2 regions of the Bradyrhizobium ferriligni genome follow, and region 1 is predicted to be linked to the other one. Evidence: predicted binding sites of a transcription regulator. Region 1 holds the regulator's gene; the other holds the start of a gene.

Region 1 (15,531 bases):
ACAACGTGCATGCCGCGCTGGTCGCGGCCGCCGGCCGCAAGTTCTTCAGCGAGAAGGTGGTCGACAATCTCAAGGCCAGCATCGGCGCGCCGTCGGGTTTCGCGGCCGCGGTGGTGCCCGCGCTCGGCGCGCTGTCGCGGCTGTCGACCGGAACGCTGGTGGTATCGGACCGCGAGGTGAAGCTGTCGGGTGATGCGCTCTACGATGCCGCCGCCGGCCAGATCCGCGACGGGCTCGGCAAGGATTTTCCGCAGGGCTGGCAATACAAGGCCGAGGTCACGGTCAAGCCGGCGGCGGCCCCGGTCGATCCCACGGTGTGCCAGCAGCTGTTTTCCGAAATCCTCTCAAAGGGCAAGATCCGCTTCGAGTCGGGGAAGGCCGACATCGTGCCGGATTCAGCCGGCCTGCTCGACCGCCTGATCGAGACCGCGCTGCGCTGCCCCAATGCGACGATCGAGATCGCCGGCCATACCGACAGCGACGGCGAGGAGGCCGCCAACCAGGCGCTGTCGGAGCGGCGCGCGCAGGCCGTGGTGGATTATCTCGTGCGCGCCGGCCTGCCCGCCAGCCGCTTCACGCCGATCGGCTATGGCAGCACGCAGCCGCTGGCCGGCAACGAGAGTGAAGACGGCAAGGCGCAGAACCGCCGCATCGAATTCGTGGTGAAGTAGCGATGACCGTGCTCGCGACATTCTTCTGGGGTTGGCTGCTCGGCGCGGCGCTGCTCGGCTTCTGCATGGGCTGGATCGCGGTGGTGCATCGGGCGCAGGGCGTCTCGAAGGTCTGGATGCGCTGGCTGGCACTGCTCGCCGCCGCGCTGGTGGCGGCGTCGTTCGCGCGGATCGTGCCCGGCCGGTTCGGCTACTGGCTCGATCTCTTCCTGGTCATGTTCGCGCTCTATCTCGTCGGCTGCGCGATCGGCTCCTGGCTGCGCGACTGGGTGGTTTCGCGCAGCAAGCCCGCGAGCTGACCTCAATCTCCTGATCCGACGGGCCTGAGCGGCGCCGCCAAGCGCACGGGCGAGCCGCATTCATTTTAGCGCTTGACATTAATACGTACGTACGTATTAAATCCTGTCCATGCCAAAACCCTCTCTCCGCGATGCCATCCTCGACGCCGGCCTGAAGGAAATGTTCCGCACCGGCTATCACGGCACCAGCGTGCGCGACGTCACCGCCGCCGCCGGCGCGCCGCAGGGCTCCTTCACCAACCATTTCCGCTCGAAGGAGCTGTTCGCGTCCGAGGTGCTCGACCGCTACTTCCTCTATGTCCGTGGCCTGGTCGCGGAAGCCCTCGGCGACACGACACTGACGCCGCGCGAAAGGCTGAGAAGCTATCTCGATCTGATCACCGGCAAGCTTGCGCATGACGGCTTCACCCGCGGCTGCCTGATCGGCGATTTCAGCCTCGAGGCGTCGGGCTCGAGCGAGATGCTGCGCGAGCAGCTCGACGACATCTTCCGGGAATGGCGCGCGCCGTTTGCGGCCTGCATCGCCGAGGCTCAGGCCACGGGCGAGATCGCCTCCGACTTCGATCCCGATCAGTTGGCCGATTTCCTGCTCGCATCCTGGCAGGGCGCGATGCTGCGCATGAAGGTCGAACGCAGCGAAGCCGCGCTGACGCGTTTCAAGACGATCGCATTCCAAACCGTGTTCAAGGAGTTGCCATGACCATATCCGCCGATATCAGCCTGCATCATCGCGCCGTGCTCGGGAGCACGATGGCCTATCGCGAGACCGGCCGCAGCGCCGCGCCGCACGTGCTGTTCCTGCACGGCAATCCGACGTCGTCCTACATCTGGCGTAACATCATGCCGCTGGTCGCCCCCGTCGGGCACTGCATCGCGCCCGACCTGATCGGCTATGGCCAGTCCGGCAAGCCCGACATCGGCTATCGCTTCCTCGACCAGGCGGACTATCTCGACGCGCTGGTCGACGAGCTCGGCATTACCTCGGCCTATCTCGTCGCCCAGGACTGGGGCACGGCGCTCGCTTTCCACCTCGCGGCACGCCGTCCGCAATTGGTGCGCGGGCTCGCCTTCATGGAGTTCATCCGCCCGATGCGCGATTGGTCGGACTTCCACCAGCACGACGCCGCGCGGGAGACGTTCCGGAAATTCCGTACCCCGGGCGTGGGCGAGGCGATGGTCCTCGACAACAATGCGTTCGTCGAACGCGTGCTGCCCGGTTCGATCCTGCGCACGCTCAGCGAGGAGGAGATGGCCGCCTACCGCGCGCCGTTTGCGACGCGCGAGAGCCGCAAGCCGACCCTGATGCTGCCGCGCGAGCTGCCGATCGCGGGCGAGCCGGCCGATGTCGCCGAGGCGCTCACGGTGGCGCATGCGGCGCTCGCGGCATCGACCTATCCCAAGCTGCTGTTCGTTGGGTCGCCCGGGGCGCTGGTGTCACCGGCCTTTGCCGCCGAATTCGCCAAGACGCTCACGCATTGCGCGGTCATTCAACTCGGCGCGGGCGCGCATTATCTGCAGGAGGATCATCCGGAGGCGATCGGCCGCTCCGTGGCCGGCTGGATCGCCGGCGTCGAGGCCGCCTCCGCGCAGCGCCATGCCGCATGAGAGCACGGAGGGCATGACATGACGAATGTCTCGATCACCTATTGCCGGCCATGCGGCTATGAGAAGCGTGCGAAAGAGGCTGCGGCGCTGTTGCGCGAGCGCCTTGGCGTCGACGCGACGCTGATCCCCGGCAAGGGCGGCATCTTCGAGGTCAAGCTTGGCGATGAGGTTGTCGCCAGGCGCGCCAGGGGACATTTTCCCGATGCCGCCGAGATCGTCGCCGCGGTCACGGCCGCGCGGGATTGACGATCAGCGGAGCGCCTGTCGGCCGGGTAGCGGAAGATCATTCTTTATTCGGCCGTGCCGATGCTTCACCGTAGTTTCCCGGATGGCCTTGCGGACCGTTCGGCGGGCTAACTGCCGCACGCGCATGTCAAGTCTTGTCGAAGGCGGCGGGAAACGCGCATATTTGTGCACCCGCTGTCATGAATCATCCGTAATATCTTGAAGATGCGCGTTTTATTGTCTTTTGACGAATTCCACTCCGGTTTAAAACGCGCTACACGGGCCAGGGCACAGCGAAGCGCCGGCGGAGTTCGCCCGGGAGCCGTCGTCGCGGGATCGCAATTCGAGGTCTAGATGCTGGAAGCAATACGCAGGGCGATGGCGTTTCTGCGCCAGAAGCAAATCCTGCATCGGCTGGGTGTTGTCATCAGCATCGCCGTCATCGGCATCGCCTGCTACGTCCTGTATCACATGCTGCGCGGCATCGACACCAACGAGGTGCTCGAGGCCATCAAGAGCACCGAGCCGCGGCAGATTGCCCTGGCGGGACTGTTCGTCGCGGCGGGCTACTTCACGCTGACCTTCTACGATCTGTTCGCGGTGCGCGCGATCGGCCACGCCCATGTGCCCTATCGCATCAACGCGCTCGCGGCCTTCACCTCCTACTCGATCGGCCACAATGTCGGCGCCAGCGTCTTCACCGGCGGCGCGGTGCGCTACCGGATCTATTCGGCGTGGGGGTTGAACGCGATCGACGTCGCCAAGATCTGCTTTCTCGCCGGGCTCACCTTCTGGCTCGGCAATGCCGCGGTGCTCGGGCTCGGTATCGCCTACCACCCGGAGGCCGCCGCCAACATCGACCAGCTGCCGCCCTGGCTCAACCGGGCGCTGGCATTCGCGATCATCACCGCGCTGGTCGCCTATGTGGTCTGGGTCTGGACCCAGCCGCGGGTGGTCGGCCGCGGCCCCTGGACGGTGACCCTGCCGGGCGGCCCGCTGACGCTGCTGCAGATCGCGATCGGTATCCTCGACCTCGGCTTCTGCGCGCTGGCGATGTACGTCCTGGTGCCGGACGAGCCAAATCTCGGCTTCGTCGTGGTCGCGGTCATCTTTGTGTCCGCAACCCTGCTCGGCTTCGCCAGCCACTCCCCCGGCGGCCTCGGGGTGTTCGACGCCGCCATGCTGGTCGGCCTCTGGCAGATGGACCGCGAGGACCTGCTCGGCGGTATGCTGCTGTTCCGGCTGCTCTACTATATTGCGCCGTTCGTCATATCTGTAATCTTGCTGACGTTTCGGGAGGTTATCGTCGGCGCCCGACTCAAACGGCTGCCGCAGGCTGATTCGGGTCCCCGCGCCGAGCCGCACCATGAGGCGGTTCTGGTTCGCAAGCGCGGTGACTCCGGGGTCTGATGAAGCGGCCCGATGCCTCCCGAGGGTAGGTCGATGTGACCGCGCCTGGGCGAGACATGAACCGACGGGATGAAAGCCGCCGCGATGGCAATTGACGATTCGCATTCCTCCATCTTCTCGCCCTGGCCAGACCGGTTGCGCCACTCCGCGCTGATCCTGCTTGCCGCAGCGCTGGCCTTGAGCGTGGTGGTCGCGCTCGGCGAATTGTCGCTGGTGCGCGCCTGCGCCGTGTTCGTCTGCATCGCGGCCGCGGCGCTGGTGCCATGGCGGCTGCATGATGCCGGAACCTCGCGCGAGGATGTCCGCGGCGTCAATCCGGTCGAGGCCGCCGCGGTCAGCGCGGTCGTCGCCGGCATGCCGGATCCCGCCGTGCTGCTCGATCGCGCCGGCCGCGTCATCCATCTCAACACCGCCGCGGCGCAGCTCGCGCCGGCGCTGCGCAAGAACGAACTGGCGCAATTTGCCCTGCGTTCGCCGGAGATCATCACCGCGCTGCGCGAGGCGATCGCGACCACCGAGCCCCGCCGCGCCACCTATACCGACCACGTTCCGGTCGATCGCTGGATGGAACTGGTGATTACGCCGGTGCCGGTGCCGACCCAGTTCGGCGGCACCGAGAAGTGCATGCTGATGACCTTCCACGACCTGACGCCGCTGCGCCGAGTCGAGGAGATGCGTGCCGACTTCGTCGCCAATGCCAGCCATGAGCTGCGCACGCCGCTCGCCGCCTTGTCCGGCTTCATAGACACGCTGCAGGGGCCGGCGCGCGAGGACGCGCGGGCGCGCGAGCGCTTCCTCGGCATCATGCACACCCAGGCGACCCGCATGGCGCGGCTGATCGACGACTTGCTGTCGCTGTCGCGGGTCGAACTGTCGGCCCATGTGCGGCCCGAGGCCTCGATCGATATCGTGCCGATCATCCGCCAGGTGGCCGACGGGCTCGAGGCGCTGGCCAGCGAGCGCCAGGTCGAGATCGAGGTCGACCTGCCTCAGGCCCCGGTCATGATCGCCGGGGACCGCGAGGAACTGCTCCGCCTGTTCGAGAACCTGATCGAGAATGCCCTCAAATACGGCGCCTCCGGGGGCCGCGTCATAGTGTCGCTGAATCAGGCCGTTTCGGGTGCATCGGGCGAGGGGACCCCCGAAATCCGTGTCATGGTACGGGATTTCGGCCCTGGCATCGCCCCGGAGCACCTGCCGCGGCTGACCGAGCGCTTCTACCGGGTCGACGTCGGCGACAGCCGTAACCAGGGCGGAACGGGCCTTGGATTATCGCTGGTGAAACATATTCTTAACCGTCATCGCGGGCGTCTTTTGATCGAGAGCGTGCCGAAGAACGGCGCCACTTTTACCGCCTGTTTTCCCCGGCCGAAGACCCCGTTGCCAACCCAAAGCTAAGCATTTTCAGCTGCTTAGCGCTGTCATCCAACTGTCATCCAACCTTCGTAAAAGCAGCACCGACCGCTCCTAGATGGACCGGCGTGAGCGCGATCGGGCGCATTCGGCGCTTCGCTCACTGGATGGAGACAACCCATGAATTTCATCAAAGCAATCGTCGCAGCCGGCATGATCGCCGCTTCGACGTCGGCCTTCGCTGCCGATATTACCGGCGCGGGCGCGACGTTTCCGTTCCCGATCTATTCGAAGTGGGCTGACGCCTACAAAAAGGAGACCGGCAATGGTCTGAACTACCAGTCGATCGGCTCCGGCGCCGGCATCAAGCAGATCCAGGCCAAGACCGTGACCTTCGGCGCCACCGACGCGCCGCTCAAGCACGAGCAGCTCGAGAAGGACGGCCTCGTCCAGTGGCCGATGGTGATGGGCGCGATCGTCCCGGTCGTGAACCTCGAAGGCATCAAGCCGGGCGACCTGATCCTGTCGGGCGAAGTGCTCGGCGACATCTATCTCGGCAAGATCACCAAGTGGAATGACGCGGCGATCGCCAAGCTCAATCCGAAGCTGACCCTGCCGGGCGATGCGATCACCGTCGTGCGCCGTTCGGACGGTTCGGGCACCACCTTCAACTTCACCGACTATCTCTCCAAGTCGAACGCCGACTGGAAGTCCAAGGTCGGTTCCGGCACCGCGGTCGAATGGCCGGTCGGCGTCGGCGCCAAGGGCAACGAAGGCGTTGCCGGCAACATCAGCCAGACCAAGAACGCGATCGGCTATGTCGAATACGCCTATGCCAAGCAGAACAAGCTGACCTACACCGGCTTGGTCAACAAGGCCGGCAAGACCGTGCAGCCGACCATCGCTGCCTTCCAGGCCGCCGCGTCGAACGCCGACTGGGCCAAGGCTCCCGGCTACTACGTGATCCTGACCGACCAGCCGGGCGAAGCCTCCTGGCCGATCACCGCGGCGACCTTCATCCTGATGCACAAGGACTCGACCGACAAGGCGGCCTCGCAGGAAGCGCTCAAGTTCTTCAAGTACGCCTTCGAGAAGGGCGACAAGGCAGCCGAAGAGCTCGACTACATCCCGATGCCGGACGCGGTCGTCAAGCTGATCGAGAAGACCTGGTCCTCTGACATCAAGAGCTAAGTCCAACTTTGCGGCAGGACCTGTGCCGACTCGATCGCGGCACAGGTTGAGCGACCAAGACCCGGTCTCCATCACCGCGGCAACAAGCGCGGGATCGAGGCCGGGGTTCGCGCCTCAAGGGGCGTGGCTGGAACGACGACGCCCGGCCAAATGCGTCAGTGAAGATCGCTTCGGGGCGTAGCGGTTTGCGTGGCTTTTGCATACTAAAGAGGGGATTGGCGTGGCAGACATGGCTGTTCAGAGCGATGTGATGGAAGCCGCGGGACCTTACGATCGCGCCAAGGCCCTCAGCGCCTTCAGGCTCGGTGACCTCACCTTCTATTGGATCACCCGCATCTCGGCGATTTCGGTCCTGTTGATCCTCGGCGGCATCATCCTGTCGCTGATCGTCGGCGCCTGGCCGGCGATGAAGGAATACGGCTTCGCCTTCCTCTGGACGCAGCGCTGGGCACCCTCGGCCGATCCGCCGGTACTCGGCGCGCTCGGCCCGATCTACGGCACGCTGATCACCTCGGTCATCGCGATGCTGATCGCCATTCCGGTCGGCATCGGCATCGCCGTGTTCCTCACCGAGCTCTGCCCGCAAGTGCTGCGCCGCCCGATCGGCATCGCGATCGAGCTGCTCGCCGGCATCCCCTCGATCATCTACGGCATGTGGGGCTTCTTCGTGCTTGGCCCGTTCCTGGCCAACACGTTCCAGCCTTTCATGATCCGGATCTTCGAGGGCGTCCCGGTGCTGGGCGCGGTGTTCGCCGGCCCGCCGTCCTATCTCAGCCTGTTCAACGCTGCGCTGATCCTTGCGATCATGGTGCTGCCCTTCATCACCGCGATCTCGGTCGACGTGTTCAAGACCGTGCCGCCGGTGCTGAAAGAGGCCGCCTACGGCATGGGCTGCACCACCTGGGAGGTCGTCCGCAGCGTCGTGATCCCCTACACCCGCGTCGGCGTGATCGGCGGCATCATGCTGGCGCTCGGCCGCGCGCTCGGCGAGACCATGGCGGTGACCTTCATCATCGGCAACTCGTTCCGCATCTCGTCGTCGATCTTCGCGCCGGGCACCACGATCTCGGCGGCGATCGCAAGCGAATTCGCCGAGAGCGACGGCCTGCACCAGTCCGGCCTGATCCTGCTCGGCCTGCTGCTGTTCGTGCTGACCTTCTTCGTGCTCGCCGGCGCGCGGCTGATGCTGATGCGGCTTGAAAAGAAGGCGGGGAAGTAACGCCATGAACCCGATCTACAAATCCCGCCGCCGCAGCGACATCGTCATCCGCGCACTCTGTGTCGGCGCCGCGCTGTTCGGCGTCACCTGGCTGGCGCTGATCCTGATCACGCTGCTCTATAACGGCCTCGCCGGCCTCAGCGTGCAGCTGTTCACCCAGAACACGCCGCCGCCCGGCTCGACCGAAGGCGGCCTGCTCAACGCCATCGTCGGCTCGGTCATCATGACCGCGATCGGCGTCGGCATCGGCGCGCCGCTCGGCCTGTTCGCCGGCACCTACCTCGCCGAATACGGCAAGCACGACAAGCTGACCTCGGTGATCCGCTTCATCAACGACATCCTGCTCAGCGCGCCCTCGATCATCATCGGCCTGTTCATCTATGGTGCGGTGGTGGTGCCGATGCGCGGCTTCTCGGCGATCGCAGGCAGTCTCGCGCTCGCGGTGATCGTGATCCCCGTCGTGCTGCGCACCACCGAGGACATGCTGCTCTTGGTGCCCAATCCGCTGCGCGAGGCCGCCTCCGCGCTCGGCCTGCCGCGTTCGCTGGTGATCAAGCGGATCGCCTATCGTGCGGCGCGATCGGGTCTGATCACCGGCGTGCTGCTGGCGACCGCCCGCGTCGCCGGCGAGACCGCGCCGCTGCTGTTCACCGCGCTGTCGAACCAGTTCTTCAGCCTAGATCTGACCAAGACGATGGCCAACCTGCCGGTGACCATCAACAACTTCGTGCAGAGCCCCTACGCCTACTGGAAAGAGCTGGCGTGGAGCGGTGCGCTGCTCATCACATTCACCGTGCTCGCGTTGAATATCGGCGCGCGTATCCTTGGTGCCGAAAGGGCCGCAAAATGACCGAGCTTTCCGTCTCCACGACTGCCGCGGGCCACGTTCCCCAGGTTCCGCTGCCGGAAGCGCCGCCGAAAGTCACGGTGCGCAACCTCAACTTCTATTACGGCGAGCACCACGCGCTGAAGAACATCAACCTGACGCTCGGCACCAACCGCGTCACGGCGTTCATCGGCCCGTCCGGCTGCGGCAAGTCGACCCTGCTGCGCATCTTCAACCGGATGTACGACCTCTATCCGGGCCAGCGCGCGGTCGGCCAGCTGATGCTGGACCAGACCAACATTCTCGACCCCAAGCTCGACCTCAACTTGCTGCGCGCGCGGGTCGGCATGGTGTTCCAGAAGCCGACGCCGTTCCCGATGACGATCTACGAGAACATCGCCTTCGGCATCCGCCTCTACGAGAAGATCTCGAAGTCCGAGATGGACGACCGGGTCGAGAAGGCGCTGCGCGGCGGCGCGCTGTGGAACGAGGTCAAGGACAAGCTGAACGCCTCCGGCCTGTCGCTCTCCGGCGGCCAGCAGCAGCGCCTGTGCATCGCGCGCACCGTGGCGGTGCGCCCCGAGGTGATCCTGTTCGACGAGCCGTGCTCGGCGCTCGACCCGATCTCGACCGCCAAGGTCGAGGAGCTGATCCAGGAGCTCTCCGAGGACTACACGATCGCGATCGTCACCCACAACATGCAGCAGGCGGCGCGCGTCTCCGACAAGACCGCCTTCATGTATCTCGGCGAGCTGATCGAGTTCGACGACACCAACAAGATCTTCACCTCACCGAGCGATCGGCGCACCCAGGACTACATCACCGGCCGGTTCGGTTGACCGGCGCATGATCCGGAAAAGTGGAAACCGGTTTTCCGATCAGGTCATGCTAAAATTCAGGACACGAAACCATGATCCCCGGGAACATGGTTGAGGGAGACAAGCGATGGCTTCTGAACATACCGCCAAGGCATTCGACAGCGACCTGCAGGAGTTGACCCGCCTGGTCGCCGAGATGGGCGGCCTGGTCGAACGGATGATTACCGAGTCGGTCGACGCGCTGATCCGTCGCGACGTCGCGCTCGGCAAGCGCGTGGTCGCCGCCGACATCGAGATCGACAATCTGCAGCGCAACATCGAAGAGCGCGCGGTGCTGACGATCGCGCGCCGCCAGCCGATGGCGATCGACCTGCGTGAGATCGTCAGCGCGATGCGCGTCGCCACCGACCTCGAGCGGATCGGCGACCTCGCCAAGAACATGGGCAAGCGCGTCGCGGCGCTGGAGAGCGATTTCCAGCCGCTGAAGCTGATCCGCGGCCTCGAGCACATGACCGACCTCGTGCTGTCGCAGGTCAAGTCGGTGCTCGACGCCTATGCCGCGCACGACCTGCCGGCGGCGATGAACGTCTGGAAGGGCGACGAGGAGGTCGATGCGATCTGCACCTCGCTGTTCCGCGAACTGCTCACCTACATGATGGAAGATCCGCGCAACATCTCGTTCTGCATCCATCTGATGTTCTGCGCCAAGAACATCGAGCGGATCGGCGATCACGCCACCAATATCGCAGAGACCGTGTTCTACATGATCGAGGGCCAGCAGATCACCGACAAGCGCCCGAAGGGGGACATGACCACTTTTGCCACCACGGTGCCGGGCAACTGAGGCATGATCGGCAAGCGCGGAACCGGCAAGAGTGAAACTGGACGATCCTCGCGACAAATCGTTTCCGCGGGAACTATGCTCAAGGAAGTTAAGCGTTTCGGTTTGCGTCTGGGCAACGGATCACCACAGAGAAAGAACTTAAACCGATGAGCGCACGCATTCTGGTAGTCGAAGACGAGGAAGCGCTGACGACGCTGTTGCGCTACAACCTCGATGCGGAAGGCTACGATGTCGAGACGGTGGGGCGCGGCGACGATGCCGACACGAGGCTGAAGGAGCGCGTTCCCGACCTCGTGGTGCTCGACTGGATGCTGCCGGGCCTGTCCGGCATCGAGCTGTGCCGCCGCCTGCGGGCGCGGCCCGAGACCAAGCAGCTTCCGATCATCATGCTGACCGCGCGCGGCGAGGAAAGCGAGCGCGTGCGCGGGCTTGCCACCGGCGCTGACGATTACATCGTCAAGCCGTTCTCGGTGCCGGAACTGCTGGCGCGGGTGAAGGGCCTCTTGCGCCGCGCGAGCCCCGAGCGGCTTGCGACCGTGCTGACCTATGGCGACATCGAGCTCGACCGCGAGAAGCGCCGCGTGGCGCGCTCCGGCCGTCCGATCGATCTCGGGCCGACCGAGTATCGCCTGCTCGAATTCTTCCTCGAGCATCCCGGCCGCGTGTTCAGCCGCGAGCAGCTGCTCGACAGCGTCTGGGGCCGCGACATCTACATCGATGAACGCACCGTCGACGTGCACATCGGCCGCCTGCGCAAGCTGCTCAATCCCGGCCGCGAGCAGGATCCGATCCGCACCGTGCGCGGCGCCGGCTACGCGCTCGACGACCGCTTTGCCAAGGCCGAGCCGCAGCCGTAACGGCCGTTGCGGGATTCATAGCCCGCAGCACGGTGTCGTCCCGGCCTAGTGCGCAATTGCGCACGGGAGCCGGGACCCATACGCCGCGGCCGGTGTAATCGGCACGTGGCCGGACGGCTTTCTAACAACACGCATTCGTGGTTATGGGTCCCGGCCTGCGCCGGGACGACGGCGGTGATGTAACGGGCTGCGCGCCACAAAAAAATCCCCGCTTTCGCGGGGATTTGTTTTTCAGGTCTTCCGTGGTTTCCCGAGTGCTCACTTGATCTGCGGTTTCGCCGACGGCCGGCGGCGATCGGCGGCGGGCTGGTAGGCAACGCGCGAGTGATGCGCGCAATAGGGCAGGCCGGCGAGCGCCTTGCCGCCGCAGAAGAAGAATTCCGGGCTCGAGGGATCGCCGACCGGCCAGTGACAGGTGGCCTCGTTGAGCTCGAGCAGCGACAGCCGCTGGCTCATCGGCACCACATTGTCGAAGGAGATCGGATCCGGCTCCATCTCGACCTCGAAGGCGTGCGCCAGTGCGGTGTTGCCGCGCGAGACCGGGCGCGCCACCCGCATCATGTGCTGGGCGGGGCGGGCCTTGCGCTGCCGCGGCGCGGCCGTGGAGGGTGCCTTGGCGCGGCCGGAGAGGCCGAGCCGATGCACTTTGCCGATCACGGCGTTTCGCGTCACATTGCCAAGTTCCGCCGCGATCTGGCTGGCCGACAGGCCGGACTCCCAGAGCTTCTTCAGCTGCTCGACGCGATCGTCGGACCAGGTCAATACAGTCATCGCATTCTTCCCTTCGCGTAGCGCCGGCCAATCATTGGAGCGGCGCTGCGAGCCAATCTGGACAAATATCCCTGCGGCCAGAATCCCTTAGCCCTCGCCGGGCGCGGTCTTGCGCCCGAACGTTTACGCGCGATACGAAGGCTACTTAGAGGGTCCAGTACTGCCGCACGAGATGTCGTACCCGACAGGCCAAACGCTACAATATGGCGTGACTCTGGCGCAAGAGTCCGCGGCCGTGCGTCCACATGTTCCCACACAGTTAAGCATTGCGATGAGGCTTTTCCACCGCACCGGAATGCTCCGGATTGCGCTCGTTTCGCATTGCAGGAAGGCCACTTCGTGACGATTGACACTTACCGACCGCAGCATAGAATGCCCGCCACGTGCCGCCCGCAAAGGCGGCCGTTTTGTTTTCCGAAGCTGGCCGTTGCTGCGCTGGCGTCAAGGCGCAGCGGCAATTGTCGGCTTAAAAACCGTCAGTGAACGCCATGACCAACGCTGCCACGTCGCATCTGCTTCCCGTCTTCGCCAGGGTCGATCTCGGCTTCGAGCGCGGTGAGGGCGCCTGGCTGATCGCAACCAACGGCGACCGCTATCTCGATTTCACCTCGGGCGTCGCGGTCAACGCGCTCGGACACGCGCATCCGCATCTGGTCAAGGCGCTGCAGGAACAGGCGACCAAGCTCTGGCACATGTCGAACCTGTTCAAGAGCCCGGACGGCGAGGTGCTTGCCGCGCGGCTGTGCGAGCAGAGCTTTGCCGACTTCGTGTTCTTCTGCAATTCCGGTGCCGAAGCGATGGAGGGCGTGATCAAGCTGGTCCGCCACTATCACTTCTCCAAGGGCCATGGCGAGCGCTACCGCATCATCACCTTCGAGGGCGCCTTCCACGGCCGCACACTGGGCACGCTGGCGGCGACCGGCTCGGCGAAATATCTCGAGGGCTTCGGCCCGCCGATGGACGGCTTCGACCAGGTGCCGCATGGCGACATCGAGGCGGTGAAGAAGGCGATCGGCCCGCACACCGCCGGCATCCTGATCGAGCCGGTGCAGGGCGAGGGCGGCGTGCGCTCGGCGCCGCAGGCGTTCTTCAAGGCGCTGCGCGCGCTCTGCGACGAGCACGGCCTGCTGCTCGCCTTCGACGAGGTGCAGACCGGCATGGGCCGCACCGGCGAACTGTTCGCCTACAAGCGTACCGGCGTCACGCCGGACGTGATGTCGCTGGCCAAGGCGCTCGGCGGCGGTTTCCCGATCGGCGCGGTGCTGGCGACCGCGCAGGCTGCGGCCGGCATGGCGCCCGGCTCGCACGGCTCGACCTTCGGCGGCAATCCGCTCGCGGTCGCCGCCGCCAATGCCGTGCTCGACGTCATGCTGAAACCCGGCTTCTTCGAGCATGTGCAGAAGATGTCGCTGCTGCTCAAGCAGAAGCTCGCTTCCGTCGTCGACCGCTATCCCGGCGTGCTGTCGGAGGTGCGCGGTGAGGGGCTGTTGATAGGCGTCAAGGCCGTGGTGCCGTCGGGCGATCTGATCGCAGCACTGCGCAACGAAAAGCTGCTCACCGTCGGTGCCGGCGACAATGTGGTGCGGTTCCTGGCGCCGCTGATCGTGACCGAGGCCGAGATCGATACGTCGATCACTGCGCTCGAGCGCGCCTGCGCGACATTGCCGGCGGCGCAGCCGAAGAAGGCGGCTGGATGATGAGCAAGCCGGTCCGCCACTTCCTCGATATCAACGAGCTGCCGCTCGGCGAGTTGCGCAACATGCTGTCCGCCGGAGCCGCCATGAAGGCGAAGCTGAAGGCGCATGAGAAGGGCAGGAAGCCGCTCGAAGGCAAGACGCTGGCGATGATCTTCGAGCGCCCGTCGACCCGCACAAGGGTGTCGTTCGACGTCGGCATGCGCCAGCTCGGCGGTGAATCCATCATGCTGACCGGCGCCGAGATGCAGCTCGGCCGCGGCGAGACCATCGCCGACACCGCGCGCGTGCTGTCGCGCTATGTCGATGCGATCATGATCCGCATCCTAAACCATGACGCGCTGCTCGAGCTCGCGGCTCACGCCACCGTCCCCGTCATCAACGGCCTGACCCGGCGTTCGCATCCCTGCCAGGTGATGGCCGACCTCATGACCTATGAGGAAAATCGCGGCTCGATCGAGGGCAAGACCGTGGCCTGGACCGGCGACGACAACAACGTGCTGGCCTCCTGGGCGCATGCCGCCGAGCGATTCAAGTTCCAGCTCAATGTCGCGACCCCGCCGGAGCTGGCGCCGAAGAAGCCGATGCGCGACTGGATCAAGGCGACCGGCGCGCCGATCGTGCTCGGCACCGATCCGGAAGCCGCCGTGCGCGGCGCCGACTGCGTCGTCACCGACACCTGGGTGTCGATGGGCGACAAGGAGGGCGAGCACCGCCACAACGTGCTGCGGCCCTATCAGGTCAATGCCAAGCTGATGTCGCTCGCCAAGCCGGACGCACTGTTCATGCACTGCCTGCCCGCACATCGCGGCGAGGAGGTCACCGACGAGGTGATCGACGGGCCGCAATCCGTGGTGTTCGACGAGGCGGAAAACCGCCTGCATGCGCAGAAGGGCATTCTGGCCTGGTGTTTCGACGCGGTCGCGTAGTCGTAGATCAGTAAGCGTTGTCGTCCCGGGCAAGCGCAGCGCGACCCGGGACCCATAACCATCGCTGTCAATTGTTGTGAAGGCTGGGGCCCCAGCTTGATGCAGCAACTCACATTGGTGGTTATGGGTCCCTGCTTTCGTAGGGACGACGGATAGATCCGTTCCGGTGAACCCCTTTCGTTTTGCGGTCCGAGACCCCAGATAGAGCGCCATGGTTTCACAATCCCCCGACATCAAAATCACGCCCGAGGCGCCGGTTCGCGCGCCCTCAGCGGTTCCTGTCGACGATGCCGTGCTGGCCTTCGAGGTCGGCGCGCTGGACCTGCGCGGCCGGCTGACCCGGCTTGGCCCCGCGCTCGACGAGATCCTGCACAAGCACGATTATCCGCCCGCGGTCGGCAAGCTGCTCGGCGAGGCGATCGTGCTCACCACGCTGCTCGGCTCGTCGGTCAAGTTCGAGGGCCGCTTCATCCTGCAGACCCGGACCGACGGTCCGGTGTCGCTCCTGATCGTCGATTTTCAGGCGCCCGACCGGCTGCGCGCCTATGCGCGCTACGACGCATCGCGCCTCAAGAACGGCCAGAGCTCGGGCGAGCTGCTCGGCAAGGGCCACCTCGCGATGACCATCGATCAGGGCTCGAACACCAGCCGTTACCAGGGACTGGTCGCGCTCGACGGCGGCGGCCTGGAAGAGGCAGCCCATGAATATTTCCTGCGCTCGGAGCAGATCCCGACGCGGGTGCGGCTTGCGGTCGGCGAGGAGATGCGCGGCGGCGAGGGCGGCAAGCTGCACTGGCGCGCCGGCGGCATCCTGCTGCA
Region 2 (4,365 bases), on a different contig from region 1:
CTTGCCGGCGTCCGGGTGCGAGATGATCGCAAAGGTCCGCCGTCGCGCCACTTCCTCTGAAAGCGGCGAGCGGGACGGCGATTCGGCTGAAACTGAAATGTCGGACATGGCGGGGCATTTGGCAGGGAAAACGGGCGCAATCAAGGGCGTTTTGTCGCAATGCGGAACGGCCGCACCTTCCCCATATAGGCACCGGAAGGACGACCTTCTCCTCACCATACCATTCGCGGGGACGACCCTGCCTTATCTGGAGGGTTCGTGATGGCTTGGACCATTCTGTTCACCGCTGGCCTGCTCGAGATCGGCTGGGCGATCGGGCTGAAATATACCGAAGGTTTCTCGCGGCTGGTGCCGTCGGTGCTGACGCTGGCGGCGATGGCCGGCAGCGTGATCCTGCTCGGCCTCGCGCTCAAGACGCTGCCGATTGGAACCGCCTATGCGGTCTGGACCGGGATCGGCGCGGTCGGCACCGCTGCGCTCGGCATCATCCTGCTCGGCGAACCCGCGACCGCGATGCGGCTGGCCAGCATCGGGCTGATCGTTGCCGGCATCGTCGGGCTGAAGCTGGTCGGCTGATGACTTCCTTGGGACGCGTTTTGTTAACGCGAACCGGCTTCCACTTCGCTCGAAAACGCTACTTCAAAATCTGCACCGCCCAATAGCTCGCGGCTGCGACCGCGGCCGACGCCGGGATCGTGATCACCCAGGCGTAGACGATCGAGCTCGCCACATTCCAGCGCACGGCAGAGAGCCGCCGTGCCGCGCCGACGCCGACGATGGCGCCGGTGATGGTGTGCGTGGTCGATACGGGAACCCCGAGATAGGTCGCCATGAACAGCGTCGCGGCGCCGCCGGTTTCGGCGCAAAAGCCCTGCATCGGCGTCAGCTTGGTGATCCGCAGCCCCATGGTGCGGACGATCCGCCAGCCGCCCATCAGCGTGCCCAGCGCCATCGCGCTCTGGCAGGCCAGCACCACCCAGAACGGAATCTCGAAGGTGTCGCCGAGATGGCCCTGCGAATAGAGCAGCACGGCGATGATGCCCATGGTCTTCTGCGCGTCGTTGCCGCCATGGCCGAGCGAATAGAGCGACGCCGAGGCGAATTGCAGGATGCGGAAGGCGCGATCGACCGCGAACGGCGTCGAGCGCACCGAGAGCCAGGACACGACCGCGACCAGCACCAGCGCCAGCAGGAAGCCGACCAGCGGCGACAGCACGATCGCGAGCAAGGTCTTGGAGAGCCCGCTCCACACCGCCGCCGAAATGCCCGCCTTCGCCATGCCGGCGCCGACCAGGCCGCCGATCAGCGCGTGCGAGCTCGACGACGGAATGCCCAGCGCCCAGGTGATCACGTTCCAGACGATCGCGCCGACCAATGCTGCGAAGATCACGGTCGCATCCACCACCGACGGCTCGATGATCCCGGTGCCGATGGTGTTGGCAACGTGCAGGCCGAACACCAGGAACGCGACGAAGTTGAAGAACGCCGCCCAGAACACCGCATATTGCGGCCGCAGCACGCGAGTCGAGACGATGGTCGCGATCGAGTTCGCCGCATCGTGCAGGCCGTTCAGGAAGTCGAACAGCAGCGCGACCGCGATCAGGACGGTCAGAATTGGAAGACCCAGCGTGGCGTCCACGTGATGCCCCGCTCTACACTTGCTCGATCACGATCGAGTTGATCTCGTTGGCGACGTCGTCGAAGCGGTCGGCCACCTTCTCGAGATGGTCGTAGATCTCCGCGCCGACGATGTAGTCCATCGTGTTGGCGTCGCGGTGCTTCAGGAACAGCTCCTTGAGCCCGATATCCTGGAGATCGTCGACCCGGCCCTCGAGCTTGGTCAGTTCCTCGGTGATCTGGGTCAGCATCGAGACGTTGTGGCCGATCGACTGCAACAGGGGCAGCGCGCGGACCACCAGATTGGCGCATTCGACGATCAGGCCGCCCATCTCGCGCATCGGCGGCTCGAACTCGCGCACCTCGAACAGCATGACTGCCTTTGCGGTCGCTTGCATCTGGTCGACCGCGTCGTCCATCGAGGTGATCAGGTTCTTGATATCGCCGCGATCGAACGGGGTGATGAAGGTGCGGCGAACCGCGGTCAGGACCTCGCGGGTGACGCTATCGGCGTCGTTCTCGAACTGATTGACGCGCTGGCAAAAGACGGGTGTCTCCTCCCCGCCCTTCAGCATGCCCTGCAACGCCAATGCACACTGCACCGAAGTCTGGGCGTGGCGGGCGAACAGGTCGAAAAAGCGCTCTTCCTTCGGCAGGAAAGCGCGAAACCACCGCAGCATGTCTCAGTTCCATCATTCCGGGACAGCCCTTTTAGCGACTGTCACAGAACTGTCATAGAGCATCTGGCGGGGAAAGCACCGGGATCGACCGCCCAAACGGGCGGTCGTCCACCGCTATGTCGGCCGACAATCGCCGAGACCTGCCCTACAGCGACCGCCGCAACAAATGGGCCAGCTCACCGACCAGGCCGCGCCGGAACAGCAGCACGCAGGCCACGAAGATCACGCCCTGGATCACCGTCACCCACTGGCCGAAACCGGCGAGATATTGCTGCATGGCGATGATCACGAAGGCGCCGACCACCGGGCCGAAGATGGTGCCGAGACCGCCGACCAGCGTCATCAGCACGATTTCACCGGACATCGACCAGTGCACGTCGGTGAGCGAGGCATTCTGCGCCACGAACACCTTCAGCGAGCCGGCAAAGCCCGCCAGCGTGCCCGACAGGATGTAGGCCAGCATCTTGTACTGGTCGGTCTTGTAGCCGAGCGAAATCGCGCGCGGCTCGTTCTCGCGGATCGACTTCAGCACCTCGCCGAACGGCGAGTTGATGGTGCGGTAGATCAGCAGGAAACCGGCGAGGAAGCCGACCAGAACGACGTAATAGAGCACCATCGGCTTCGACAGGTCGAAGATGCCGAGCAGGTGGCCCTGCGGGATGCCCTGGATGCCGTCCTCACCATGGGTGAACGGCGCCTGCAGGTAGATGAAGTAGAGCAGCTGCGACAGCGCCAGCGTGATCATCGAGAAATAGATGCCCTGGCGGCGGATCGAGATGAAGCCGGTGACGAGGCCGAGCAAGGCCGCGGCCGCGGTGCCGACCAGGATGCCGAGCTCCGGCGACAGCCCCCACACCTTCAGCGCATGCGCCGAGACGTAACCGGCGGTGCCGAGGAACATCGCGTGGCCGAACGACAGCAGGCCGCCATAGCCGATCAGGAGGTTGAAGGCGCAGGCGAGCAGCGCGAAGCACAGCGCCTGCATGACGAAGAACGGATAGATCCCCGTCCACGGCACGATCGCCAGCAGCAGCGCCATCGCGGCGAATACGATCATCTCGTCGCGCATCGCGCGCGGCGTGATCGGAAGTGTATCGTCGGTCAATGCTGACATATCAAGCCGCCCGTCCCGTCAGTCCCGTTGGCTTCACCAGCAACACCACCACCATCAGGACAAACACCACGGTGTTGGAGGCCTCGGGATAAAAATACTTGGTCAGTCCCTCGATCACGCCGAGCGCGAAGCCGGTGATGATCGAGCCCATGATCGAGCCCATGCCGCCGATCACGACCACCGCGAACACCACGATGATGAGATCGGCGCCCATTAGCGGGCGGACCTGGTTGATCGGCGCCGACAGCACGCCGGCGAGCGCGGCAAGACCGACACCGAGCCCGTAGGTCAGCGTGATCATGCGCGGCACGTTGATGCCGAACGCGCGCACCAGCGTCGGGTTCTCGGTTGCGGCGCGCAGGTAGGCGCCGAGCTGCGTCTTCTCGATCAGGAACCAGGTGGCAAGGCACACCACGAGCGAGAAGATGACGACCCAGCCGCGATAGATCGGCAGGAACATGAAGCCGAGATTGACGCCGCCCTTGAGCTGATCCGGGATCGAGTAAGGCAGGCCCGAGGAGCCGAAATAGTTCTGGAACACGCCCTGCACGATCAGCGCGATGCCGAAGGTCAGCAGCAGTCCGTAGAGATGGTCGAGGCCGGTCAGCCATTGCAGCATGGTCCGCTCGAGGATCATGCCGAAGATGCCGACCACGACGGGTGCGATGATCAGCGCCCACCAGTAATTGATGCCGCCCAGGTTGAGCAGGAAATACGCCACGAAGGCGCCCATCATGTAGAGCGCGCCATGCGCGAAATTGATGATGTTGAGCATGCCGAAGATGACGGCGAGCCCCAGACTGAGCAGCGCGTAGAACGAGCCGTTGATCAGTCCCACCAGAAGCTGTGCGTAGAGAGCCTGCATCGAATGAGCTTTCGCTAGATAGATGAAGCCCGCCGGCCACGCGCATGGCCGGCGGGCATGATCGTCACTTCTTCAGAAGCGCGCAGGTG

The links. Region 1 encodes PhoB, which activates phosphate uptake and scavenging genes when phosphate is short. Its sites were predicted from a motif close to TGTCATNNANCTGTCAT; they were not measured.
Region 2: AC1VNY_RS40205 (DUF47 domain-containing protein) is a predicted target of PhoB. The motif match lies at 2,337-2,353, and genes of this name have one in related genera.

The regions. Positions count from the first base shown of each region.
Region 1 is NZ_JBXEJO010000018.1:52,533-68,063, reverse strand. It holds gene AC1VNY_RS13130 (OmpA family protein) at 1-671, shown strand, start outside; gene AC1VNY_RS13125 (hypothetical protein) at 674-970, shown strand; gene AC1VNY_RS13120 (TetR/AcrR family transcriptional regulator) at 1,080-1,670, shown strand; gene AC1VNY_RS13115 (haloalkane dehalogenase) at 1,667-2,575, shown strand; gene AC1VNY_RS13110 (SelT/SelW/SelH family protein) at 2,594-2,821, shown strand; gene AC1VNY_RS13105 (putative bifunctional lysylphosphatidylglycerol flippase/synthetase) at 3,155-4,210, shown strand; gene AC1VNY_RS13100 (ATP-binding protein) at 4,295-5,608, shown strand; gene pstS (phosphate ABC transporter substrate-binding protein PstS) at 5,744-6,754, shown strand; gene pstC (phosphate ABC transporter permease subunit PstC) at 6,984-7,973, shown strand; gene pstA (phosphate ABC transporter permease PstA) at 7,978-8,823, shown strand; gene pstB (phosphate ABC transporter ATP-binding protein PstB) at 8,820-9,638, shown strand; gene phoU (phosphate signaling complex protein PhoU) at 9,745-10,461, shown strand; gene phoB (phosphate regulon transcriptional regulator PhoB) at 10,608-11,318, shown strand; gene AC1VNY_RS13065 (GcrA family cell cycle regulator) at 11,577-12,089, opposite strand; gene AC1VNY_RS13060 (acetylornithine transaminase) at 12,578-13,786, shown strand; gene argF (ornithine carbamoyltransferase) at 13,786-14,712, shown strand; gene AC1VNY_RS13050 (Hsp33 family molecular chaperone) at 14,924-15,531, shown strand, end outside.
Region 2 is NZ_JBXEJO010000114.1:10,213-14,577, reverse strand. It holds gene AC1VNY_RS40220 (peptide chain release factor 3) at 1-108, opposite strand, end outside; gene sugE (quaternary ammonium compound efflux SMR transporter SugE) at 262-576, shown strand; gene AC1VNY_RS40210 (inorganic phosphate transporter) at 635-1,639, opposite strand; gene AC1VNY_RS40205 (DUF47 domain-containing protein) at 1,653-2,297, opposite strand; gene AC1VNY_RS40200 (branched-chain amino acid ABC transporter permease) at 2,443-3,411, opposite strand; gene AC1VNY_RS40195 (branched-chain amino acid ABC transporter permease) at 3,413-4,276, opposite strand; gene AC1VNY_RS40190 (ABC transporter substrate-binding protein) at 4,341-4,365, opposite strand, start outside.